Regions from separate parts of the Streptomyces sp. NPDC057271 genome, predicted to be linked through region 2. Evidence: riboswitches for the same ligand, from Rfam matches in the RefSeq annotation. Region 2 holds a riboswitch; each other region holds the start of a gene.
The links. A riboswitch is a leader RNA that binds a small molecule or an ion and turns the genes downstream of it on or off. The one in region 2 is predicted to bind cyclic di-AMP.

Region 1 (5,472 bases), on a different contig from region 2:
GCACCGGGTGGTTGTAGCCGTGGATCGCGGACCACCACGAGGACATGCCGTCGACCAACTCGTCCTGTCCGTGGACGGGTTCGGCGAGCTGGAGCCGGACCCCGGACGCGGACGCGACGACCATCGGGTCCGTACGGCCCGGCATGGGACCGTACGGATGCCAGACGTGCGCCCGGTCCAGGGCCAGCAGTTCCTCGTTACGCATTCGGCGCGAGCTCCGTCCCGGCGCCGCGACGACGTACCGCCACCAGGTCCGGACGGGCCCCCGGCAAGCCCTCGGCGGCGGGCTCCGCCTCCGTGGACTCCTCCGCGGCCGCGACCGGCGCGTGGCCGCCACACGGTCCGCATCCGCCGTCCGCCTCGGCGTGCGAGCCGCAGCCCGCCGACGCCGACGCGGACCCCGACGGTCCGCAGCCGCCCGACGCGTGGGAGCCGCACCCGCCGACCGCACCCGCGGCGGCCGCCGCACCCGCCTCCGCGAGCGCGTCCGCGCGGTGCTTCGGCAGCGTCGTGGTGCCCGCGCCCTCCACCTCGAAGCCCGCGTCCGCGATCATGTCGAGGTCCGCCTTGCCGGCCTGGCCCTCGCTGGTCAGGTAGTCGCCGAGGAAGATCGAGTTCGCGATGTTCAGCGCGAGCGGCTGCATCGAGCGCAGGTGCACCTCGCGACCGCCCGCGATCCGGACCTCCACGTCCGGGCAGACGAACCGCACCATCGCCAGGATCCGCAGACAGCGCTGCGGGGTGAGGTTCCACTCCTTCGCGAGCGGCGTGCCCTCGAACGGGATCAGGAAGTTCACCGGCACCGAGTCCGAGTCCAGCTCGCGCAGCGCGTAGACGACGTCGACCAGGTCCTCGTCGCTCTCGCCCATGCCCGCGATCAGACCGGAGCAGGCCGACAGACCGGCGGCGTGCGCCTTCTGCACGGTGTCCACCCGGTCCTGGTACGTGTGGGTGGTGGTGATCTCCCCGTACGTCTCCTCGGACGTGTTCAGGTTGTGGTTGTACGCGTCGGCGCCGGCCGCGCGCAGCCGCTCGGCCTGGCCGTCGGAGAGCAGGCCGAGGCACGCGCAGACCTCGACGCCCTCGTTCTGCTCCTTGATCGCCTCGATCGTCTTGCCGACGCGGTCCACGTCCCGGTCCGTCGGCCCCCGGCCGCTCGCCACCAGGCAGACCCGCTTGGCCCCGCCCGCGACACCGGCGGCAGCCGCCTGCGACGCCTCGTCCGGCTTCAGCCAGCCGTACTTCAGGATCCCGGCCGTCGAGCCGAGCCGCTGCGAACAGTACGAGCAGTCCTCGGGACACAGCCCCGACTTCAGATTGACCAGATAGTTCAGCTTCACGCGCCGCCCGAACCACTGACGACGCACCTTGCCGGCGGCGGCCACCACATCGAGCAGTTCGTCGTCGGAGGTCGCCAGTACGGCGAGCGCTTCTTCACGGCTCGGCAGCTCGCGCCGCAGCCCCTTGTCCACCAGCGTGTTCAGCAGGTCCATAAAGGGTGATCCTCGCCTACGGCACACCTCGCGGCCAAGGAGGATCTGAACAAACGAGCCGGATTGAGGTGTGTGCATGGCCACACCCTGTCCCCGGCCGCGGACGGTTAGGGTCTGTGCGCTGCCTACAAAAGGATCTGCCCCATGCACCGGGACGAGGACACCCGCCGGACCCCGTTCGACTGGACCGACGCGGAGGCGCGCCGCCGCGCGGAGGCGGGCCTGGTCCGCACCCTCCGGCCGCGGGCGGCCGAGTCGGATCTGCTCGACCTGGCGAGCAACGACTACCTCGGCCTGACCCACCGCCCGGAGGTCACGGAGGCGGCGGCCGAGGCCGCTCGCCGGTGGGGCGCCGGCTCCACCGGTTCCCGTCTCGTCACCGGCACCACCCGGCTGCACACCCGTCTGGAGCGCGAACTCGCCGAATTCTGCGGTTTCGAGGCGGCCCTCGTCTTCTCCTCCGGTTACACCGCCAATCTCGCCGCGCTCACCGCGCTCAGCGGCCGTGACGCGCTCATCGTCTCCGACGCGGGCAACCACGCCTCGATCGTCGACGGCTGCAGGCTCTCGCGCGCCGAGACGGCGGTGGTCCCGCACGCCGACCCCGAGGCGGTACGCAAGACCCTCCAGGCCCACCCGGACCGCCGGACCCTCGTGGTGTCCGATTCCGTCTTCTCCGTGGACGGCGACCAGGCCCCGCTGGCCGAGCTGGCCGAGGTCGGCCGCGCCCACGGTGCAGGGCTCGTCGTGGACGACGCCCACGGTCTGGGCGTGCTCGGCGACGGCGGGCGGGGCGGCCTGCACGCCGCCGGTCTCTCCGGCGACGCGGACGTCGTCGCCACCGTCACCCTCTCCAAGTCGCTCGGCAGTCAGGGCGGAGCCGTCCTCGGCCCCGCCCGGGTGATCGAGCACCTGATCAACGCGGCCCGTACGTTCATCTTCGACACCGGCCTCGCCCCGGCCGCCGTGGGCGCCGCCCTGGCGAGCCTGCGGCTGATCCAGGGCGACCCCGGCCTCGCCGAGCGCGCCAGGACCGTCGCCACCACGCTGCACGGGTTGCTCACGGCGGCCGGTCTGACCGCCGTACGCCCGGAGGCGGCCGTCGTGTCGGTCCGCGCGCCCTCGCCCGAGGCAGCGCTGCGGTGGGCAGCCGACTGCCGTGACCAGGGGCTCGTCGTCGGCTGCTTCCGTCCGCCGTCCGTCCCGGACGGTGTCTCCCGGCTGCGGCTCACGGCCCGCGCGGATCTGACGGACGCGCAGATCGAGCAGGCCGTCGCCACGATCGTGCGGACGGCACCTCCGGCTCTCTGACCGCAGCTCACATACGGTTTCCCGTAGCAGAGTTCACCGCTTCGAGCGACAAATATGCCCATATCTTGGGGGATCGCCATACAGGGCGGCACGATCGGTGGCACTCTGACGCGTAGCGCAATCCGGGCCGGGCCCGGTGGGAAAGGGACAGCGTCGCCATGGCAGACCACCAGGAAGCAACCGTCACTCTGCCGAGCGAACCCGCCTCGGTGTCCGCCGCCCGAAGATACGTCGCCGACGTCCTGACCGGCTGGGGGCTCGCGGAGGCCGGTGACACCGCCGACACCGTCCGGCTCATCGTCTCCGAACTGGCCACCAACGCCGTCCAGCACACCTTCGGGCAGTCGCCCACCTTCACCGTCGACGTCCGCCTGGAGCGCGAGGAGCAGCTCCACATCGGGGTCACCGACAGCCACCCCCGCTGGCCCAAGCGGCTTCCGGCGGCGGTGCAGCAGGACAACGGCCGGGGGATGGTCATCATCCGCTTCCTGGCGGCGGAGGCCGGCGGGCGGCTCTCCGTCACGCCGACCAGCGAGGGCGGCAAGACGGTCTGGATCAACCTCCCCTGGACCGCCTCGCCGAACCGGGCGCTCGCGCCTCAGCCGGCCGGCTCCTGAGGACGAGGGTGCGGCGGCGCCACCGCACCCTCTCGTCGCATCAGCTCACATCAGAGCACGGCACGCCGGCTCCGGCCCGGTGTTGTCGGAGGACCCGGCGAGGCGTCAGCGGACCCGGCGGGGCGTCGGAGGACCCGGCGAGGCGTCAGCGGACCCGGCCGTAATACACCTTGGACGACCAGATCTTGTCGAGCTTCACCCAGGAGCCTGTCTTGGGCGAGTGCCAGATCTTGCCGCTACCCGCGTAGATCCCCACGTGGTAGACCCTTCCACCCGAATGGAAGAAGACCAGGTCCCCCTTCTGCCGGCTGGAGGCCTTGATGTGCCGGGTCTTGTTGTACTGCTGCTGCGCGGTGCGGGGCAGCGACTTGCCCGCCTTCTTGTACGAGTAGAGCGTGAGCCCCGAGCAGTCGAACCGGGTCGGTCCGGCCGCTCCGTACTTGTAGGGCGATCCCTTCTTCGAGGCGGCGACGTTCAGCGCCTTGCCGGCGTGCGACGTCGCGGCCTGGGCCTCCGGTGCGGCGCCTGGCGCCAGCATCGTGCCGCCGAGGGCGGCGAGGGTGAGAGCCGAGACGGCTCCGGCCCGGGACAGCATGGACGGGACATGAATCTGCGCACTCATGCGCAACCCTTCGTCAGCCGCCTGTGAAGGATGACCTGTCGGGTTCGGGCTGGCGAAGTCGCCCGGCCGCGGCTGCGGCTTCACCCCGAGGAACGGCCCCACTGGCCGGCCGTCCCGTACTGCTCGGGTCCTCCACTCCTGCCGATCCACTCCTGTCGACCAGGCATCCGGGACAGCGGCAGGACTCGGCGTCCGCCCGGACCGCCCCGCCGCGGTGGCGGGGGCTTGTCGTCGTGAGGGATCTTGACCCACAACCAGGGCGAAATCCGAGTCGAAACGACGTTATGTGAGGCTCCTCACGACTGATCCATTCGGGTGGACAGGCAGGTTTCGTGATCTTCGGAGGTTTCGCCGATGAGCCCCGGACCAGGGGTGGAACGCCCGATTCAGCCAGATGCGTACACCTGCTGTGCAACTCACCCCGCACATATGTCGATTCGTCGACTGCGCCGAACGGGGGAGCGATTCTGCGGCTCCGCTGCTCCGAGTGGACCTCGACACGACACGCCGGAATGTCAACTCGCCGGAGCCTCCGGCACAGTGACCCGCTGCGCCCGGCGCCCCCCGTCCAACACCCGCAGCGCGCGGGCCAATGTCTCCGCGTGGACCTCGGTCTCCCCGCGCGCGTGCATCACCGCCAGCGCGTCACGGAGGGCGCTCGCCTTCCCCATCAGGGCCTGTGCCGCCCGCAGGGCGCCATAGGTATGCGATCCCCTGGATGGATTGATCCGGCCCAGCAGGTCCACGACTTCGAGATACGCGTCGACGAACTCGCCCTCGGCGCGCGTCAGGGCGGGCAGGGGTGGCGGTTCGGGGACCATCTCCGGCTCACCGGGCCCCGGCGCGACCCGACGCCCCGCGGTTCTGAACCACGTGGTCCACCAGGCCGTACGCGGTGGCGGCATGCGCGTCGAGCACGGTGACGCGGTCGATGTCGGCGTCGATCCGCTCGCGGCTCTGGCCGGTGTGGGTGACCAGGATGCCGGCGAGCATCGCGCGCAGCCGGACCAATTCCCCTGCCTGGACGGCGAGATCGCTCGGCTGCCCCTGCAACGGCTCGTCCGTCGAGGGCTGCTGGAGCGCGACCCGGGCGCCGGGCAGAGCGAGCCGCTTCCCGGGCGCGCCGGCCGCGAGCAGCACGGCGGCGGTGGAGACCGCCTGTCCGAGGCAGGTGGTCTCCACGTCACAGGTGACGATCTGCATCGTGTCGTAGATGGCCGACATGGCGCTGACCGAACCGCCGGGCGAGTTGATGTAGAGCGAGACGTCCCGGTCCGGGTCGGCGTACTCCAGATGCAGGAGTTGCGCGATGACGTCGTTGGCCGAGGTCTCGTCGATCGGGGTGCCCAGGAAGACGATCCGCTCGTCGAGCAGCTTGGAGTAAGGGTCGAGGGTCCGGCTCCCCGAGCCCGTGCGCTCGGTGAACTCG
Region 2 (5,472 bases):
ACGGGCCTGGCGGGGGCGCTGTTCAACCCGGCCGTGCGTGCCTACCTCGCGGCGGAGGCGGGGGAGCGGCGCGTGGAGGCCTTCGCGCTCTTCAACACGTACTACCAGGCGGGCATCCTGCTCGGGCCGCTGGTGGGCGTGGCGCTGACAGGGCTGTCGTTCCGGCTGACGTGCGTGGTGGCGGCGGTGCTGTTCGCCGTACTGACGCTGGTGCAGCTGCGGCACCTGCCGGTACGGGGGAGGGAAGCGGCGCAGGCGGGGGCCGGCGAGGGGGCGGTGGCGGCCGGGGAACGGGGCCAGTTCCGTACGGTGCTGACCAACCGGACCTTCTGGCTCTTCTCGCTCGCGATGACCGGCTCGTACGTCCTGTCCTTCCAGGTCTATCTGGCGCTGCCGCTCGCGGCGGACGGCACGGCGGCGACGACCGCGCTCTTCGTCGTCTCCGCGCTCGTGGCGCTCGCCGGCCAGCTGCGGATCACGGCCTGGTGCGGGCGGCGGCTGAGCCGCGAGCGGTGTCTGGTCCTCGGCCTGGTGCTGATGGGCGCCGCGTTCCTGCTGCCGCCCGCGGTACCCGGGATCGGGGGCCTGCTGCTGTGCGCGGCGGTCCTCGCGGTGGCGAACGCGGTGCTGTACCCGTACGAGATGGACACGGTCGTCGCGCTCTCGGGGGGACGGTGGGTGGCCACGCACTACGGGCTCTACAACACCGTCTGCGGGATCGGGATCACGCTCGGGAACCTGGGGACGGGCGCGCTGCTCGACCTGACCGGGTGGTCGGCGACGCCGTGGCTGGTGCTGTGCGCGGTCGGGCTGGCGTGCGCGGGCGCGGTGGGGGCGCTCGGGCGGGGCGGGCGGCTGAGCGCGGGCGCGCGGGTGGGGAGTTGAGGTAACCCACTTGGCCGAGCGGAGGTCGCCGCACGGCGCGGCGCCCGGCACCCTGGGGAGGGCGCGGTACCGTCCGTCGCCGTGCACGGACCGGGCAGGAGACCACAGGTGGGGCAGGGGCAGGGGAACGGGACCAACGGAAAAGGGACAGGGACAGGGACCGGGAACGGACACGGGCTCGGGACCGGGAACGGAACCGCGAAGGGGTCAGGGAACGGGAATGGGCCCGGGAACGGGAACGGGCCAGTGAATGGGCCCGGGAACGGGAACGGGCGTCGGCGGGCCGAGCGGACTCGCCGGTTCCTCCGCGCCCTGCCCCCGCTGCTGATCCTCGGCGGTGTCGTCTTCGACCTCTCCACCCCGCCCGCCTACACGGCCGCCCCGATCTTCTCGGCCGCGCCGCTCCTCGCCGCCCCGTTCTTCTCCATGCTCACGACGCTGCTCACGGGCATCGCCGCGGTCCTCGCCGGAGTCGGGCTGCACCTCTACAACGGCACCGTCGGCGAAGTCCCCTCCCTCACGGAGACGCTGACCGTCGTCACCGTCTCCGCCCTCGCCCTGCTGGTGAACCGGGTCGTGCTGCGCAGCGGCGAGCGGCTCGCCTCGGCGCGGGTGATCGCGGAGACCGCGCAGAAGGCCGTCCTGCCGACGCCCGCCGACCGGATCGGCGGGCTCCAGGTCGCGGCCCGGTACGAGGCGGCGCAGGCGGACGCGTTCATCGGCGGCGACCTGTTCGCCGTCCAGGACACGCCGTTCGGGGTACGGCTCGTGGTCGGCGACGTCCGGGGCAAGGGCCTCGACGCCGTCGAGGCGGTCGCCGTCGTGATCGGGGCGTTCCGGGAGGCGGCCGAGCAGGAGGCCACCCTGGAGGGAGTCGCCCAGCGACTGGAGCGGGCGCTGGCGCGGGAGGGCAGGCGCCGGTCCAGCCTCGACGCCTTCGAGGGGTTCACCACCGCCGTCCTGGCCGAGATCCCGCGCGGGAACGGGCGCGTACGGATGGTGAACCGCGGCCATCCCGAGCCGCTGCTGCTGTACGCGGACGGCGGCCTGACCTACCTCGAACCGACCGAGCCCGCGCTGCCGCTGGGCATGGGCGAGCTGGGCGCCTGGCCGGACCGGGCCGACGAGGCCCCCTACCCGCCGGGTGCCACGCTGCTTCTCTACACCGACGGGCTCTCCGAGGCGCGCGATGCCTCGGGGGCCTTCTACGATCCGGCCGAGCGGCTCGCCGGACGGATCTTCCCGGGGCCGGACGAACTGCTCGACGCGCTGGTCGACGACGTCCGCCGGTACACGGGCGGAGGCTCCACGGACGACATGGCGCTGCTCGCGGTGAGCCGGCCCGCGGCGGGGCAGCCGGAGCGGCGCAGGACGATGCCCGTGGTTCCGTGACCATCCGTAGTGACGAGGTACCGCTGAGATAACAATTGACGAACCGTCAGTTCCGGGGTCCCGTCAATGGTCCGTACTGAAGCGGGATCAAATCGGGCTGTAGCAGCTCAATCTCGCTAATGATCAACGGCAACAGCTTGGAATCCGGCCCTCGTGTCTATTAACGTTCGATAACGCAGCGCGGTCGTCCCAGTCGTCGCCAGAGACGGCGCCGTGCGCACGCGCCGAATCCTGAAAGGGAACCGGGGAACCACCACTTGGGGTGAATCGGACACCGTCGCATCCGTGCGACACCGCCCGTAGGAGACCTTCCTGCTCCGAACCCGTCAGCTAACCCGGTAGGCGAGAAGGAAGGAAAGGAGTACGCCTCCGTGGCGTCCAACACCCCTGCTCCCGAGGGTCTCTCTGACGGGTTCGACGCGTTCGGCGCCCCGGGCGCCGCCGGGACGGACGACGACGCGACCACGTGGGGGGAGTGGAACCCCACCGAGGACTCCCTCCGCCAGCAGGCCCGTTCGGGCGGCCGTCACCGTGTCGTGAAGCAGCGCTCCGGCTTCGCCCGCTCCTCCACCGTCCTCGGCGTCGGTGTCATCGCGGCCGTCGGCGCGGGCGGCATGGCGACCGCCAAGGACAAGCCCCCGGTCTCGATATCCCTTCCCGACCTCAACCTGCCGGACGCCTCCGAGCTGCCCGGTGTCGGCGAGCTCATCTCGGGTGAGGACCAGGCGGACTCCGGGACGAACAACCCGCAGCCGCTCACGGCCACTCTCGCCCTTCCGGCGGACAGCGCCGAGAAGACCGCGGGCTCCCCCGCCGCCTCGGCGGCGGACGCCGGTGAGGCGCTGCGCGCCCGCATCATGCAGCAGGCCGAGCAGCAGCAGGCCTCCGCAGACGCCGACAAGAAGGCCGCGGCGGAGAAGGCGGCGGCGGATCAGGCCGCGGCCGAGGCGGCGGCGAAGGCGGAAGCGGCGGAGAAGGCCGCGGCCGAGGAGAGGCGGAAGGCCGAGGAGGCCGCCGCGGCGAAGGCCGAGGCGGAGCGCCTGGCGAAGCTCGCCGCGAGCTACGCGCTGCCCACGTCCTCGTACACCCTCACCTCGACGTACGGCCAGTCCGGCTCCATGTGGTCCTCCGGCTACCACACCGGCCTCGACTTCGCGGCGCCCACCGGCACCCCGGTCAAGGCGGTGCACGGCGGCACGATCACGTCGGCGGGCTGGTCCGGCTCGTACGGCTACCGCATCGTCCTGGAGCTGGAGGACGGTACGGAGGTCTGGTACGCGCACCTGTCCTCGATGACGGCGAGCGTCGGCCAGACCGTGGGCACCGGCGAAACCATCGGCCGCGTCGGCGCGACCGGCAACGTGACCGGCCCGCACCTGCACCTGGAGGTCCACACCCCGGGCGGCGCGGGTGTCGACCCGGCGGCCTGGCTGGCGGGCAAGGGCATCTCGGTCTGACCCCGGGCCTCCCCACGGCTTCGGCGGTCCTGGCGACTCCCCCCGACGTCAGGGCTGCCGGAACGCCCCGGGCCCGGCCCGATCTGCGCCGGCTCCGCCTTAGCTCCGGTACGGGTTGTAGCCGCTGTAGTCGAGGTACTGCGGCGGCGCCCACACCCGGCCCGTCGCCCGCGCCGCGTAGGTCAGGGCGGGAGAGGCGACCGCCTTGCGCTGCCAGAGGTGGTGGAGCAGCTCCTGCTCGCGCGCGCTGAACTCCGGCCCGGCCGCGCCGCGCTGGGCGCGATGACGCAGGAACGCGAGGGTCGTCGCGAACGCCTCGTACTCCCCGACCGCCGCCGCGGCCGGCTTGCCGTACGTCCGGCGGGCGAAGTCACGGGCCACGGAGCGGGCCCGCATCGAGGAGAGCGCGAGCGGTTCGGCGGGCGAGAGCCACCCGGCCGCCGCGTAGGCAGGGAGCTGCCCGGATATCGTGCGCAGCTCGCGCTGCCTGCTCCATATCGCGAGCCAGGTGAGCAGGCCGAGCGTGGGCACCATGAACATGCCGTAGACCAGGATGAAGCCCAGCGGCCCGAGGAGCGTCGCCGAGCCGTTCCACAGGGCGTGCATGCCCATGGCGAGGACCAGCCCCGCGAGCGGCAGCAGGATCCGGCGCAGCCGCAGGAACCTGCTCCGGGAGGTGGCGAGGGCGGCGAAGGCGAAGCCGAGGCCGGTGAAGACGGTGAAGAGCGGATGCGCGAACGGCGACATCACGACCCGTACGAAGAACGTGCCCGCGGTCGTGGCGCCGAGGCCGCCGGAGCCGATGTCCTGGTCCTCGCCGAAGGCGTTGCCGAGATAGAGGATGTTCTCGGTGAAGGCGAAGCCGGTGGCGGTGAAGCCGGCGACCACCACGCCGTCGACGAGGCCGGTGAAGTGCCGTCTGCGGAAGAGGAAGATCAGCAGGATCGCCGCCGCCTTGGCGCTCTCCTCGACGACCGGCGCGACGACCGTGGCGCCGAGGGACTCGGCGGAGGCGGGGTCGGCCGTGGCGGTCGCGATCCAGCGGACCGCGAAGGAGTTGGCGAGGATCGCGACGAGCGTCGCGGCGAAGGCACCCCAGACGAAGGCGAAGATCAGGTTGCGCCAGGGGCCCGGCTCCACCCGGTCCAGCCAGCGGAACGCGGCCAGCAGCAGCGGAACGGGCAGGACGGCCAGCGCGAGCCCGACGAGGAAGCCCTCCGTCCCGGTCTGCTCCCGCACGATGGCCAGGATCACCAGGGCGCAGAGCGCGAGCACGGTGATCACGGCGACCGCCCGGACCACCCTGCTGCGCCAGAAGGCGCGACGAGGCCTGTAGCGCCACTGGGCGCGGTCCGGGACGGCCGGGAAGTCCGGCTCTTCGGTGTCCCGTGTGGGGACGGGGACGCGGTTCGACACGTCAGCGACCCTAACCAGCGGGACCGACACTCGCGACGGGGTTCTCCGTCTTCGGCCGCTTCCTGTGGAAAAGTGCCGCTCCGTCTTGTGGAGCGCCGTTACGTCCTGTGGAAAAGCAGGTCGTGCACGACATGGCCCTTGTCCAGGCCCTGCCCCTCGAAGCGGGTGAGCGGGCGGAAGGCCGGACGGGGCGCGTAGCCGCCGTCCGGCTGGGTGTTCTCGAAGTCGGGGTGGGCGGAGAGCACCTCGAGCATCTGCTCGGCGTACTCCTCCCAGTCCGTCGCGCAGTGCAGGACCGCGCCGGGCCTCATCCGCGTCGCGA
Region 3 (5,472 bases), on a different contig from region 2:
GCCCGACGCCCGAGGAGATGGAGCGCGCGCAGGCCCAGCTGGAGCGCGAGTGGCTGGACCGCCTCGGCACGGTCGCGGGCCGCGCCGACGAACTCTGCCGCTACGCGGTGCTGTTCGGCGACCCGCAGCTCGCGCTGACCGCCGTCAACCGGGTCCTCGACGTCACTGCCGAGGAGGTGCGGGCCGTCGCCGCGGCCCGGCTGCGCCCGGACAACCGCGCGGTGCTGGTCTACGAGCCGGTCGGCACCGAACAGAACGACGCCGAGCTGGGCGACAGCGACGAGGAAGAGGGAGCGGACCAGTGACCGACGCTGCCGCGTCTTTGACGAGCATGACGTTCCACCCGCAGCCGGAGCCGGGCACCGCCAGGCCCTGGGCCTTCCCGGCCCCGGACCGTGGAGCGCTGGACAACGGCCTGACGGTGCTGCGCTGCCACCGCCCAGGTCAGCAGGTCGTCGCCGTCGAGATCTTCCTCGACGCACCTCTGGAGGCCGAGCCCGCGGGGCTCGACGGTGTCGCCACGATCATGGCCCGCGCGCTCTCCGAGGGCACGGACCAGCACACCGCCGAGGAGTTCGCGGCCGAGCTGGAGCGCTGCGGCGCCACGCTCGACGCGCACGCCGACCACCCGGGCGTACGGGTCTCCCTGGAGGTCCCCGTCTCCCGGCTGCCCAAGGCGCTCGGGCTGCTCTCCGAGGCCCTGATCGCGCCGGCGTTCCTCGAGACCGAGGTCGAGCGCCTGGTGCGCAACCGGCTCGACGAGATCCCGCACGAGGCGGCCAATCCGGCCCGCAGGGCGGCCAAGCAGCTCTCCAAGGAGCTCTTCCCGGCCGACTCGCGTATGTCCCGGCCGCGCCAGGGCACCGAGGAGACGGTGGAGACGATCGACGCCGCCGCCGTCCGCGCCTTCTTCGACGCGCACGTCCGGCCCTCCACGGCCACGGCCGTGATCGTCGGCGACCTGACCGACGTGGACCTGGACAAGGTGCTCGCCGAGACGCTGGGCGCCTGGACGGGGAACACCGCCGCGTCCCGCCCGGTCCCGCCGATCACGGCCGACGACACCGGCCGTGTGGTCATCGTCGACCGCCCGGGTGCCGTCCAGACCCAGCTGCTGATCGGCCGGGTCGGCGCCGACCGTCACGACCGCGTATGGCCGGCCCAGGTCCTCGGCACGTACTGCCTCGGCGGCACCCTCACCTCCCGCCTGGACCGTGTCCTGCGCGAGGAGAAGGGCTACACCTACGGTGTCCGCGCCTTCGGCCAGGTGCTGCGCTCCGACGGCCAGGGCAACGGCGCCTCGATGCTCGCCATCAGCGGCTCCGTCGACACCCCCAACACCGGCCCGGCACTTGACGACCTGTGGAAGGTGCTGCGCACCCTCGCCGCGGAGGGTCTGACGGACGCCGAGCGCGACGTGGCCGTGCAGAACCTGGTGGGCGTGGCGCCGCTCAAGTACGAGACGGCCGCCTCGGTCGCCGGCACCCTCGCCGACCAGGTCGAGCAGCACCTTCCGGACGATTTCCAGGCGCAGTTGTACGCGCGTCTCGCCGAGACCGGCACGGTGGAGGCGACGGCCGCGGTCGTCAACGCCTTCCCGGTGGACCGTCTCGTCACCGTGCTCGTGGGTGACGCGTCGGAGATCGAGGAGCCGGTGCGCGCCCTCGGCATCGGCGAAGTGACCGTGGTGACGGGCTGATCGAGTCGTCAGGCCGCCGTGTCCGGCGGCCCCGGAGGACCCCGACGTCACGGTACGTCGGGGTCCTCCCCTTTGTCCGTATTGCTGCAGGCGGTGGCTGTATGGCCTGTGGCATGTCTTACAAACAGGCGTGTCTGTTTGGTGATTGAAAGACGGTCCGCTTAGCGTCGGTCCGGCTGTTCGCCAGTTGCACGCGCCGCACCCGCGGCATCGGACAGTCATCGCCGAGTCCCCGTCAGGCGCGAGCCTGGGGAGCCGGGGACCCACGCGAAGTCCCTGGGGTGAATCGGACGCCTTCGCACCTGTGCGGAGGGGCCCGTAGGAGACCTTCCTGCTCCGAACCCGTCAGCTAACCCGGTAGGCGAGAAGGAAGGAAAGGAACAGCCCCTACATGGCGTTCACCCGTGCCACCGGGAAGCATCGTGGTCCGAGCCGTCTGGCGCGCCGCAGCGCCGGCTTCGCAGGCGTCGCGACCCTCGCCACCACCGGCGTCATTGGAACCCTCGCCTCCCCGGCACTCGCCGTCGACGCGGACGCGGCCCCCTCCGTCGAGGACACCGGGCTGACCCAGATCATCGCCGCCGACTCGCTCGCCGACACCATCGACGCCCAGGCCGCCGCCCAGGAGCGCGAGGCCATCGAGGCGGAGGCGAAGCGCAAAGAGGAGGCCCGTGCGAAGGCCGAGGCGAAGCGCAAGGCCGAGGCCCGCGCCAAGGAGATCCGCGAGGCCAAGGAGCGCGCCGCCCGTGAGGCCGAGCGCAAGCGCCTGAACTCCTTCCAGCTTCCCGTGGCCGGTTCGTACGTCAGCACCGGCTACAAGACCGGCGGTGCGCTCTGGTCCTCCGGCAGCCACTCCGGCGTCGACTTCCACGCCGCCTCCGGCAGCAAGGTCGTCTCCGTCGGCTCCGGCACCGTCGTCGAGGCGGGCTGGGGCGGTGCGTACGGCAACAACGTCGTCATCCGGATGCACGACGGCACGTACACCCAGTACGGTCACCTCTCGGCCATCAGTGTCGGGGTCGGCCAGTCCGTCACCCCGGGCCAGCAGATAGGCATCTCGGGCTCGACCGGCAACTCCACCGGTCCGCACCTCCACTTCGAGGCCCGTACGACCGCCGAGTACGGCTCCGACATCAACCCGATCGCGTACCTCCGCGCCCGCGGTGTGAACGTCTGACCGTTCGAGTCTTTCCCGGATTCTCAGAAAAGCCCCGGCTCGTACCGAGCCGGGGCTTTTCGCTGACCAAAAACCTATCCATGGATCCTGGGGAGCCTTCGGAAACAATGCCCTGCTGCAATAGAGTCGCCGGAGAACCGGTTTCGCGCGGATCAAGGCGGAGGTCGAACATGCGCATTCCCGCGCACTCTGTATGCACGGCGATCCGGGACGACATCGTCACCGGGGTCTTCGAGCGCGGCAGCCGGCTGACCGAGGAGCAGCTCGCCCGCCGTTACGGAGTCTCCCGCGTCCCCGTCCGCGAGGCGCTGCGCACCCTGGAGTCCGAGGGTTTCGTGATCACCCGCCGCCACGCGGGCGCCCAAGTCGCCGAGCCCACCGAGCAGGAGGCGGCGGACCTGCTGGACGTACGGTCCCTGCTGGAGCCGCTCGGGGCCGCGCGCGCCGCGCAGCGCCGCACCGAGGCGCACCTCAAGGTGCTGCGAGGCCTGGTCAGGCTGGGGCAGGAGCGGGCCAGGCGGGGCCAGGCGGAGGATCTGCGCTCGCTCGGCGGCTGGTTCCACGAGACGCTGGCCCAGGCCTCGGGCAGTCCGGCGCTCACCGCGCTGCTCATCCAGCTACGGCACAAGATCGACTGGATGTACGCGATCGAACTCCCGGCTCAGCCGGTCGAGGCATGGGCCGAGCACGGGGCGATCGTGGACGCGGTGGCGCGCGGCGACGCCGAACGGGCCCGTGCGCTGACCGCGACGCACGCCGAACGGTCCCTGGTGCTGCACCGGCTGAAGCGCCCGGAGCGCGGGCGCGTGAGGGTTTCGCAACATGTCGTAAACACCGCGAGCGTCCGGAATTAACGAGCGGGCCGTATACAAAGGGCAGTAGATTTCGCGGGCCGGCTGCGTCCTGCCTGGAATGGCGCTCGGAAATGCGCTGTGCACGACGCACCGTGCATAATTCGCTGCCCGTAATGCGCCGCAAGGAATGTGCCCGCGGAATCGGGGGGACGAAAAAGCCGCGCCGCCGGTGCTCCGGCGTGCGCGGCTTCTTCGGAGATCGGGTCAGACGGTCTCGGGAAGCTCCTCGAGCCCCTCGGCAACCAGCTTCGCCAGGCGGTCGAGCGCGACCTCGGCGCCCTCGGCGTCCGAAGCGAGAACGATCTCCTCGCCGCCCTGCGCGCCCAGACCGAGCACCGCGAGCATCGACGCGGCGTTGACCGGGTTGCCATCGGCCTTGGCGATCGTCACGGGGACGCCGGAGGCCGTGGCGGCACGGACGAAGATGGAGGCGGGGCGGGCGTGCAGGCCCTCGGCCCAGCCGACGTTGACGCGGCGCTCAGCCATGGTGTTGCCCTTCAAGTCTCAAGCGGGTTGTCTAGACCAGTCTCTCACGGGCCGCGGGGTGCTCGTGGCCGACCTTCGGCCCGCGCGCGAAGGGCCGGTCGGTCCTCCTTACCTTGCATGGCGCACAGGTGCCGCGCGACCGGTGCCCGTGTCGGACCCCGGTCGTACGCTTGCCCCATGCAGAGCGCGTCGGAACAGCCGGGCCGACCGGCGGAGCCGGTACAGGCAGCACAGGCGGTACAGCCGGAGCACGCCTATCCCGACCACTGGGAAGCGGACGTGGTCCTCCGGGACGGCGGCACGGCGCGCATCCGGCCCATCACCGCAGACGATGCCGAACGGCTGGTCAGCTTCTACGAGCAGGTTTCCGACGAGTCGAAGTACTATCGCTTCTTCGCGCCGTACCCACGGCTCTCCGCCAAGGACGTGCACCGCTTCACCCACCACGACTTCGTCGACCGGGTGGGGCTCGCGGCGACGGTCGGCGGGGAGTTCATCGCCACCGTGCGGTACGACCGGATCGACGACCGCGGCATGCCCGCCTCCGCGCCTGCCGACGAGGCCGAGGTCGCCTTCCTGGTGCAGGACGCGCACCAGGGGAGGGGCGTGGCTTCCGCGCTGCTCGAACACATCGCGGCGGTGGCGCGCGAGCGCGACATCCGGCGGTTCGCGGCGGAGGTGCTGCCCGCGAACACCAAGATGATCAAGGTCTTCACCGACGCGGGATACACGCAGAAGCGGAGCTTCGAGGACGGTTCGGTACGGCTCCACCTCGACCTGGAGCCCACGGACCGCTCGCTCGCCGTGCAGCGCGCGCGGGAGCAGCGGGCAGAGGCGCGTTCCGTGCAGCGGCTCCTCACACCCGGCTCGGTCGCCGTCGTCGGCGCCGGACGCACACCGGGCGGCGTGGGCCGGGCGGTCCTGCGCAACCTCCTGGACGGCGGGTTCGGCGGACGGACGTACGCGGTGAACCGCGCGCTCCCCGAGGACACCGACACGCTCGCCGGAGTGCCGGCCTTCCGCTCCGTCGGGGACATCGGCGAGCCGGTGGACCTCGCGATCGTGGCCGTGCCCGCCGAACGCGTGCCGGAGGCGGTCGCCGACTGCGGGGAGCACGGGGTGCGGGGGCTCGTCGTGCTCTCGGCGGGCTACGCGGAGACGGGGACGGCGGAGGGCCGGGACCGGCAGCGGGAACTGGTGCGGCAGGCCCGCTCGTACGGGATGCGGATCATCGGGCCGAACGCCTTCGGGATCAT

Region 1: another riboswitch for cyclic di-AMP. It lies ahead of ACFUJR_RS09795 (C40 family peptidase); the one in region 2 lies ahead of ACFUJR_RS35240 (M23 family metallopeptidase).
Region 3: another riboswitch for cyclic di-AMP. It lies ahead of ACFUJR_RS29515 (M23 family metallopeptidase); the one in region 2 lies ahead of ACFUJR_RS35240 (M23 family metallopeptidase).

The regions. Positions count from the first base shown of each region.
Region 1 is NZ_JBHUYJ010000014.1:31,222-36,693, reverse strand. It holds gene ACFUJR_RS09815 (adenosylmethionine--8-amino-7-oxononanoate transaminase) at 1-205, opposite strand, end outside; gene bioB (biotin synthase BioB) at 198-1,493, opposite strand; gene ACFUJR_RS09805 (8-amino-7-oxononanoate synthase) at 1,638-2,804, shown strand; gene ACFUJR_RS09800 (ATP-binding protein) at 2,963-3,421, shown strand; gene ACFUJR_RS09795 (C40 family peptidase) at 3,567-4,043, opposite strand; cyclic di-AMP (ydaO/yuaA leader) riboswitch at 4,047-4,244, opposite strand; gene ACFUJR_RS09790 (hypothetical protein) at 4,559-4,864, opposite strand; gene ACFUJR_RS09785 (ClpP family protease) at 4,872-5,472, opposite strand, start outside.
Region 2 is NZ_JBHUYJ010000131.1:8,769-14,240, reverse strand. It holds gene ACFUJR_RS35250 (MFS transporter) at 1-885, shown strand, start outside; gene ACFUJR_RS35245 (PP2C family protein-serine/threonine phosphatase) at 1,132-2,277, shown strand; cyclic di-AMP (ydaO/yuaA leader) riboswitch at 2,490-2,637, shown strand; gene ACFUJR_RS35240 (M23 family metallopeptidase) at 2,649-3,734, shown strand; gene ACFUJR_RS35235 (PrsW family intramembrane metalloprotease) at 3,834-5,150, opposite strand; gene trmB (tRNA (guanosine(46)-N7)-methyltransferase TrmB) at 5,249-5,472, opposite strand, start outside.
Region 3 is NZ_JBHUYJ010000085.1:17,374-22,845, reverse strand. It holds gene ACFUJR_RS29525 (M16 family metallopeptidase) at 1-305, shown strand, start outside; gene ACFUJR_RS29520 (M16 family metallopeptidase) at 332-1,699, shown strand; cyclic di-AMP (ydaO/yuaA leader) riboswitch at 1,912-2,078, shown strand; gene ACFUJR_RS29515 (M23 family metallopeptidase) at 2,091-2,876, shown strand; gene ACFUJR_RS29510 (GntR family transcriptional regulator) at 3,047-3,730, shown strand; gene ACFUJR_RS29505 (HPr family phosphocarrier protein) at 3,935-4,216, opposite strand; gene ACFUJR_RS29500 (GNAT family N-acetyltransferase) at 4,394-5,472, shown strand, end outside.